DNA from 2 places in the Pseudonocardia sp. EC080619-01 genome. Region 2 is predicted to be linked to the other one. Evidence: riboswitches for the same ligand, from Rfam matches in the RefSeq annotation. Region 2 holds a riboswitch; the other holds the start of a gene.
The links. A riboswitch is a leader RNA that binds a small molecule or an ion and turns the genes downstream of it on or off. The one in region 2 is predicted to bind thiamine pyrophosphate.

Region 1: another riboswitch for thiamine pyrophosphate. It lies ahead of AD017_RS01805 (ABC transporter substrate-binding protein); the one in region 2 lies ahead of thiO (glycine oxidase ThiO).

The regions. Positions count from the first base shown of each region.
Region 1 is NZ_CP012184.1:399,587-403,966, forward strand. It holds gene AD017_RS01795 (ABC transporter ATP-binding protein) at 1-468, opposite strand, end outside; gene AD017_RS01800 (ABC transporter permease) at 465-1,214, opposite strand; gene AD017_RS01805 (ABC transporter substrate-binding protein) at 1,214-2,233, opposite strand; TPP riboswitch at 2,227-2,339, opposite strand; gene AD017_RS01810 (hypothetical protein) at 2,594-3,931, shown strand; gene AD017_RS01815 (hypothetical protein) at 4,018-4,380, opposite strand, start outside.
Region 2 is NZ_CP012184.1:3,300,463-3,304,842, forward strand. It holds gene AD017_RS15550 (hypothetical protein) at 1-773, shown strand, start outside; gene thiE (thiamine phosphate synthase) at 844-1,527, opposite strand; TPP riboswitch at 1,559-1,666, shown strand; gene thiO (glycine oxidase ThiO) at 1,665-2,813, shown strand; gene thiS (sulfur carrier protein ThiS) at 2,816-3,016, shown strand; gene AD017_RS15570 (thiazole synthase) at 3,019-3,765, shown strand; gene AD017_RS15575 (hypothetical protein) at 3,790-4,380, opposite strand, start outside.

The DNA of each region.
Region 1 (4,380 bases), 2.9 Mb from region 2:
GGGCTCGTCGAGGAGCAGCACCTCCCGCCCGCCGACGACGGTCCGCAGCAGCGCGGCCCGCTGCCGCATCCCCCCGGAGAGCTCGGACGGGCGCGCCCCCTCGAACCCGTCGAGCCCGAACGGGGCGAACAGCGCCCGCGCGCGCTCGCGGGCCTCGCGGCGCGACACGCCCGCGACCTCGAGGCCGAGGGTGGTGTTGTCGAGGACCGTCCGCCACGGGAAGAGCAGGTCCTGCTGGGGCATCAGCCCGAACGGGGCGCCGTCCACCGGATCGCCGTCGACCGTGGTCGCCCCGGTCACCGTGGCGCCGTCGAGGATCCCCGCCATCGCGGCGAACAGCGTGGACTTCCCGCACCCGGAGGGGCCGACGATGGAGACGAACTCCCCCGGCGCGACGTCGAGCGACACGTCGTCGAGGACGGCCAGGCCGCCGTAGGACACCGACAGGTCCCGCACCGCCACCTTCATCGGTGATCACCCCGGTACCAGGGCGTCACCAGGCGCTGCACGACGTGGGTCAGCCCGAACAGCGCGACCGAGAGCACCGCCGTCACCGCGACGGCGGCGAGCACCAGGTCGGTGCGGAACTGGTTCTTCTGCAGCTGCATGAAGATCCCCAGCCCGGCACGGGCACCGACGTACTCGGCGAAGATCGCCCCGGTGACGGCGTAGGTGATCGCGATCCGCAACGACGTGAAGAACGACGGCATCGCCCCGGGCAGCCGGACGTAGCGGAACCGCTGCCAGCGGCTCGCCCCCATCGACCGCAGCAGCGCCGTGGCCGACCGGTCCGTCGCGGCGAACCCCTCGATCAGGCCGACGGTCACCGGGAAGAACGTCACCAGCGCGATGACCAGCACCTTCGGCAGCAGCCCGAACCCGAACCAGATGATCAGCAGCGGCGCGATCGCGACGACCGGGAGCGTCTGGGACGCCACCAGCAGCGGGGTCAGCGCCCGGCGCAGCCACGGGGAGAAGTCCACGCCGACCGCGATGGCCCACGCGACCAGCAGCGACACGGTGAACCCGACGACCGTCACCTGCACCGTCGGCAGCGTGTTCTCCCACAGCACCGACCGGAACGCCCAGCCCTGCTCGACGACGCGCAGCGGCGAGGGCAGCACCTGCGGCCGGACCCCGGTGACCGCGACGGCCGCCTGCCAGACGGCCAGCAGCGCCACGACCAGCAGCGCGGCGGGGGCGAGCCGGCGCATCACGGTGTCAGGTAGTCGTTGGTGAACCAGGTGGAGAAGTCGGGCTTCTCGCGGACCGGGGCGCCGTCGGGCCCGGCCACCGTCCCGGTGTCGTAGAGGAACCCGGAGAACGCCGACCACTTCTCCGGCGTCTGGAAGCCCACGCGGCCCTGCTCGTCGCGCAGGTAGCCGTCGGCGAGCATCGTCGCGCCCCGGTCGACGAGCTGGTCGTCGGTGAAGGCGCCCGGGTTGGCCTCGGACAGCATCCGGGCCGCACCGGCCGGGTCCTGCGCGGCGAGGGCGTAGCCGCGCTGGGCGGCCTGCACGAAGGCGCGCGCCCGGTCCGGGTTCTGCTGCAGCCAGGTCGAGTTGCCGACGAGGAGCACGTTGTAGGCGTCCGGGAAGCCGCAGTCGGTGTACCGGAACGTCTTCAGCGGCTCGCCCCGCAGCTGCGCCTCGATGCCCTCGACGTTGACGAACGGCTCGGTGAAGTCGGCCTGCCCGGCGTAGAGCGCCTCGTAGGCCGCGGTGTTCAGCACCTCGGTGCGGATGTCGCCGCGCCCGCCGTCGTTGCGGATCACCGCCTGCATCTTCGCGACCTCGCCGGGCTCGCCGAACCCGGCGTAGACCTTGCCGTCGAGGTCGCGCGGCGACCGGATGTCGGCCCGGTCGGCGCGGACCGCGATCTCGGTGGCCCAGTGCTGCAGGACCGCCATCACCGAGGTGATGTCGGCCCCTGCGGCCCGGGAGTAGGTGAAGGAGCTCTGGAAGCTGATGCCGAAGTCCGCGGCGCCGCTGCCGACGAGCGTGTCCGGCGACGTCTGGTTGTAGGGCAGGAACTCGACGTCCAGTCCGGCGTCGCGGAAGTACCCGGCCTGCTGGGCGGCGAACAGGCCGATGTGGTTGGTGTTGGGCGTCCAGTCCAGCGCGACGCGGATCGGCTGGTCCCGGTCCGCTCCCCCGCCGTCGCCGCCGGCACAGCCGGACAGCGCGAGGACGAGCGCGAGCAGCAGGACGATCGGACGGGCACGTGAGAGCACGAGAGCGGCCTCCCTACGCCGGTGTCACCCGGATCAGGTTCGAACGGTCGGCGGCCGGTCCTGCCGCCCTCTCAGCCTCGGTGCGCGGGCTCCCGCGGTACGGCCGGTCAGCCTACGCGGGTACACCGGCCCGGGCGAGCCGCGCCCGTCGATCACCAACCGTTGATCGTCATCACCCTGCGTCACGTCCGAGCGCGAGACGCGAGCCGGTGTCACCGAGTCGCCGCTCGATCGTTATCCTCGGGCTCCGCGAGAGCGACGCTGCGTGACCGGCCGGATCCGAATCCGCGGACCCGTCCGACGCGGCGCGGAAGGGACGAGATGGCGGCCTCCCCGTGGATCTCCGGAACGGCCGGCCGCGTGACACCCGATCCTGCGCCCGCCCTCGTGCGGGTGGCGCTGCAGGCCGGGTCGACCTCGGTCGCCCACGTCGACGTGGCCGCGATGCTGTCCGGTCTCTGCGTGGCGCTCGTCCCCGCCGCAGGTGTCGGCGGTGCCGCCCTGCTGCTCCGTGAGCCGGCCGACCCCCGTGACCCGAAGGGCCGGCGGGTGTTCGGCTCGGACACCGCCGCGACCCGGCTCGGGGAGCTCCAGCGCCGTGCCGACGCCGGGCCGGGCCCGGCCGCCGAGCGCGGCGACCGGGTGCTGCTCACCCCCGACCTGACCCGGTCCGGGCCGCCCGAGCTCGCCGCCGCGGCAGCGGACTGCGGGCTGGTCCGGTCGCTCGCCGTCCCGGTACCGATCGCCGGCCGCACCGGCGGGGTCCTGCAGCTGTTCGCCCGGGGCGGCCCGAAGGACCGGCTCACCGAGGACCTGGCCGACGCGCTGCGCGCGGTCGTGACGGCGCTGGCGGCCCGCATCGCCGACGTCCGGGAGATCGCCAGGCTGGAGCAGGCGGCGGCCCGCGAGGCGGGGACGGGCACGTCCTCGCTCCCCGGTGCGCCGTCCGCACTCCCGGGGGTGCCCCCGGGAGCCGAGCTGCGCGGGACTGCCCGGCCCGGCGGCCCACGGGACGGTGCCGCGAGCCCGTGGGCCGGGCGGTCCCCGGTCACGGGTCCGCCGGGCCGGTCGGCTCCGTCGGGCCCCGGTTCGCCGGGCCCCGGTCGCGGCCGGGCCGCCGGATCGGACTCCACCCGGGCGGGGGACCCGCGCACGCGCACCGACGGACCGGACGACGACCGCGCCCGGCCGCGCGACCCGTGGCCCGCACCGGCGGGCGATGCGCCCGCACGACCGTCCGGCCCTCCGGCGCCCCGATCGGCGGATCCGTCCGCGGCGGGGCAGGCGGGCCCGGTCCCCGCCCGGCTGCCGTCCCCGCGCGACCCGATCAGCGGTGGCACCCGGATCGGACGCGCGGACGGTCCGCGGAACGGCTCCGGCCGCACCGCGGAGCCGGGTCGCGACGGCGGCCGGCAGTCCGGCCCGCTCGGCGGACGACCGCAGGCCCCCGGGCCCCGCGAGGGTGACGGACCGCTCCCGCGGACACCGGCCGACCGGTGGATCGGCTCCCGGGCCGATCCCGCGGCCGACGCGGCCGGCGACCGGGAGGACCACGGGGCGGACGGTCACGACGACGACGTGCCGCCGCGCGCCGACCGGACGGCCCTCATCCCGGTGGCGCGCCGGTCGGGCGGGACCGGGTCCGGCCCGCAGGTCCCCGCGCAGCGCCGGGCCCGGCACCGTCGCCGGTCCGACTGAGGGCGTCGCCGCCCAGGCGGCGGACGGCCGCACCGGGTCCGGCCCGCCCGGTCGACCGGTGCCGGCCACGGCCGCCCGGACCGCCGTCACACCGGCGGTCCGGCTCCGGTGGGCGTGTGCTCCGCGGACGGGTGCCCCGAGGACGAGGGCACGTGCTCCGACGGCGTGCGCTCCGCGGACGTGCTCGGCGACGCCGCGTCCCCGGCACCGGCCACGTCTCCCGCCCCGGCCACGTCCTCGGCCCCGGCCACGTCCTCGGCACCGGCCTGCCCGGCCGCCCGTCCGGCCTCGACCTGGGCGTGTTCCTGCAGGTAGGCCGACACCCGCTGGCGGCTGACCCCGAACAGCCGTCCGATCCCGGCGATCGTCTCCCCCTCGCCGTGCAGCGCCACCGCCTCCTCCCGGCGGAAGCGGCCGCCGACGGCGCCGAGGCCGTCCAGCGCGCGGGT
Region 2 (4,380 bases):
TCACGGCGATCCTCGGGTCGTTCCTCGGCGCGATCGGGACGGTCCTGGGTGCGGCGCTCGGCTCGATCATCTCGACGCTCGCGACGACCCTGTTCACCCGCTCGCTCGAGGTGAGCCGGGACAAGGCCATCGAGATCAAGGACAAGGCGGCCGCCAAGAAGGGCAAGGGCGTCGCCGAGGGCACGGTCGTGGCGGCGGGTCAGTCGTCCGGGCGCGGGGTCGCCGGCCCCACCGGCGAGGAGACCGTGCTGCTCGACCCGTCGCAGGCGCCGGCCCAGCCGTCGCGCTCCGCGGGGCACGGGCGCTGGCGCCGGGTCCGTCTCACCCGGCGGACGGTGATCGTCTCCGCGGTGCTCGGCGTCCTGACCTTCGCGGTGTCGATGTTCCTGATCACCGGGATCGAGGTCGTGAAGGGATCGTCGCTGGCGGGCAACAGCTCCAGCACCTCGGTCGGGAGCGTGGTGACCGGCCCCGCCCCGGCACCGGAGACCGACGACGGCAGTGGCTCCACCGACTCGTCGGACTCGGCGACGAGCACGTCGGAGTCCGCGACGAGCACCTCGGAGTCGTCGAGCAGCACCAGCAGCACCGAGTCGTCGCAGGACGAGCAGGGCGGCACGGAGCAGCAGGACGGCTCGGGCAGCGGCGGGAACCCGCTGCAGGACGGGCTCAGCCGGGTGCTGCCGACCCAGCAGCCCGACTCCGGGTCGGGCGGGTCCGACCGGTCCGGACAGTCCGGTCAGGGCAGCGGGGGCGCGGCTCCGTCCAACTGAGCCGCTCCGGCACCGCAGCGCACGGCCCCGGTGGGCGATCGGCCCATCGGGGCCGCCGTACGTCCGGGGCTCAGCGGGGCAGCCGGGCCCGCAGCCGGGCCGCGGCGGCGCGCGGGTCGTCGGCCTGCGTGATCGCCCGGACGACGACGATCCGGTCCGCCCCGGCGTCGAGCACCGCGTCGAGCCGCTCCTCGTCGATCCCGCCGATCGCGAACCAGGGCCGTGCCGGGGCACGGCCCGCGACCTCGCGGACCAGGTCGAGGCCGGGTGCCGGCCGTCCGGGCTTCGTGGGGGTCGGCCAGCACGGGCCCGCGCAGAAGTAGTCCACGCCGTCCTCACCGGCCGCGGCGAGCGTCTCGTCCGCGCTGTGCGAGGAGCGGCCGACGAGCACGTCGTCGCCGACGACGCGGCGGGCCCAGTGCACGGGCAGGTCGTCCTGCCCCAGGTGCAGCACGTCGGCGCCGGCGGCCAGCGCGACGTCGGCCCGGTCGTTCACGGCGAGCAGCGCGCCGTGCCGGCGGCAGGCGTCGGCGAGCACCTCCAGGGCAGCGAGCTCCGCCCGGGCCTCCAGCGGGCCGTCGTCGCCGCCCTTGTCCCGGAGCTGGACGACGTCGACCCCGCCGGCGAGGGCGGCGTCGGCGAACTCGGCCAGGTCGCCGCGCTCGGTGCGGGCGTCGGTGCACACGTACAGCCGCGCGTCCTGCAGGCGGGCGAGCCGCCGGGCGCGGGGATCGGTGTCGGACACGGACCGCACGCTACGGCGTAGCCTGGGGACTCGTACGACCGAGAACCACGGGAGCCCGGCGATCGGGCTGAGAGGGGACCAGGCGCGGTCCCGACCGTCGAACCTGATCCGGGTCATGCCGGCGCAGGGAGCGAGGTGGCAGATCCATGACCGTCCGACTGGCCGTCGCGGGTGCCGGGGCGATCGGGCTCGCGGTGGCCCGCGAGGCCGCGCGCGCCGGTCACCGCGTCACCGTGTTCGACCCGGCCCCGGCCTCCGGGGCGTCCTGGGTGGCCGGGGGGATGCTGGCCCCCGTCACCGAGGCGTGGCCCGGCGAGGAGGACCTGCTGGAGCTGGGGCTGGACTCGGTCGCCCGCTGGCCCGGCTTCGCCGCCGAGCTGTCCGCCGACGCGGGCGCCGACGCCGGGCTGCACCCGGAGGGCACCGTCGTGGTGGCGACCGGCTCCGGTGACCGCGACGAGCTGCACGCCCTCGCCGGTCACCTCGACTCGCTCGGCAGGCCGGTGCAGCGGCTGACCGGGCGCGAGCTGCGCCGGCTCGAACCGGCGATCGGCCCGGACGTCCGGGGCGGCCTCTCGGTGCCGGGGGACCCCTCGGTGGACAACCGGCTGCTGCTGGCGGCGCTGCGCGCCGCGTGCGAGCGCGGCGGGGTGCGGATCGACGAGCGCGCGGTGGAGTCCGTGTGCGACGACGGCACCGCCGTGACCGGGGTCCGGCTCACCGACGGGACCGAGGTCGGGGCGGACGTCGTCGTGGTCGCGGCGGGCGCGCACTCGTCGTCGCTGCACCCGTCGCTGGCGGGCCTGGTCCGCCCGGTCAAGGGCGAGATCCTGCGGCTCACCCGCCGGTCCGGGGCGCTGCCGCCGCCGTCCCGGACGGTGCGGGCACTCGTCGACGGACGTCCGGTGTACGCCGTGCCGCGCGTGGTACCCGGTCACGGGGACCTGGTGATCGGCGCGACGACGTCGGAGAACGGGTTCGACACGGCGGTCACCGTCGGCGGGGTCCGAGACCTGCTCCGCGACGCGGAGCGGATCCTGCCCGGGATCGCCGAGTACGAGCTGACCGAGACGGCGGCCGGGCTGCGCCCGGGGAGCCGGGACAACCTGCCGCTGATCGGCCGCACCGGGCCGGACGGCCTGGTCGCGGCCACCGGACACGGCCGGAACGGCATGCTGCTCGTCCCGGTCACGGTGGCCGCGGCGGCCGCGGTGCTGCGGGGCGACGACGTGCCCGCCGCCGCCCGCGCGGCGGACCCGCGCCGGTTCGCACCGGCCGCGGCGGAGAGGAGCTGACGATGCGCATCGTGCTGAACGGCGAGGAGCGCGAGATCGACGACGGCGCGGACCTCGTCCGCCTGCTCGCCGACGCCGGCATGCCCGAGCGGGGCATCGCCGTCGCCGTCGACGGGGAGGTGGTGCCGCGCGCCGCGCGGGCCGGGTTCGTCCCGGCCGAGGGCGCGCGGATCGAGGTGCTGACCGCCGTGCAGGGAGGATGACGATGGACAAGCTCGCGTTCGGGGACCACCTGTTCGACTCCCGGTTGATCACCGGCACCGGCGGTGCCGCCAACCTGGAGATCCTGGAGCGGGCGCTGGTCGCGTCCGGCACCGAGCTGACGACGGTGGCGCTGCGCCGCGTCGACGTCGAGGGCGGGACCGGGCTGCTGGACCTGCTGCGCAGGCTCGGGATCCGGTTGCTGCCCAACACCGCGGGGTGCCGGACCGCGGCCGAGGCGGTCCTGACGGCGCGGATGGCCCGCGAGGCGCTGGAGACCGACCTGGTGAAGCTGGAGGTCGTCGCCGACGAGCGGACCCTGCTCCCGGACCCGGTCGAGCTCCTCGACGCCGCCGAGCAGCTCGTCGACGACGGCTTCACGGTGCTGCCCTACACCAACGACGACCCGGTGCTCGCCCGCAAGCTGGAGCAGGCCGGCTGCGCGGCCGTCATGCCGCTGGGCTCGCCGATCGGCACCGGACTGGGCATCCGGAACCCGCACAACATCGAGATGATCGTCGCGGAGGCCGGTGTGCCGGTGGTGCTCGACGCGGGCATCGGCACGGCGTCCGAGGCCGCGCAGGCGATGGAGCTGGGGTGCGACGCCGTCCTGCTCGCCACCGCCGTCACCCGCGCCGCGGATCCGGAGCGGATGGCGCGGGCCATGCGGCGGGGCGTCGAGGCCGGGTGGGACGCCCGGCACGCCGGGCGGATCCCGCGCCGGTACTGGGCGCAGGCAAGCAGCCCGTGAGTGGAAAAGTCGGTCCGGGCCGCACTAACCACTCACGAGCCGGAGGCCCAACGCCTCCAGCTCCAGCCCGGCCAGCCGCCGCACGACGTCCGGGTCCCCGGCCCGCCAGGCGGCCGCCGGGTCCGGGGCGATCCGGGTCAGCCGGGCCACCGGCACGCGGGTGAGGGCGCGGACCGCGAGCAGGTCCGGCGCCGTGTCCCGGGCGGCGACCGCGGCCCCGGCCCGGCGGGCGTAGCGCAGCCGCAGCGGCAGCCAGCCGAGCAGCACCGGGAGCAGCAGCACCAGCGGGACCACGACCAGCGACCCGGCGGCGAGCGTCCCGACGGTCTCCCCGTACTGCCGTCCGGCCGAGGCCAGGTCCGCGCCCGCGCCCGAGGCCGGCTCGAACGCACGGGCGAGATCGGGACCGACGAACGGGACCGCCGACACCGCGCCGGAGACCCCGGCGAACGCGTCGGAGACCCGGCCGCCCGCCGCGACCAGCGACTCGCCGGGCCCCTCCAGGGCCCGGAGCCCGTCGTGCACCGCGACACCCGCCACCAGCGCGAGCACCACCCACAGCACTGCGACGACGTCGGCGACGACCTGTCGCGCCAGCCGGTCGGGACGTTCCGC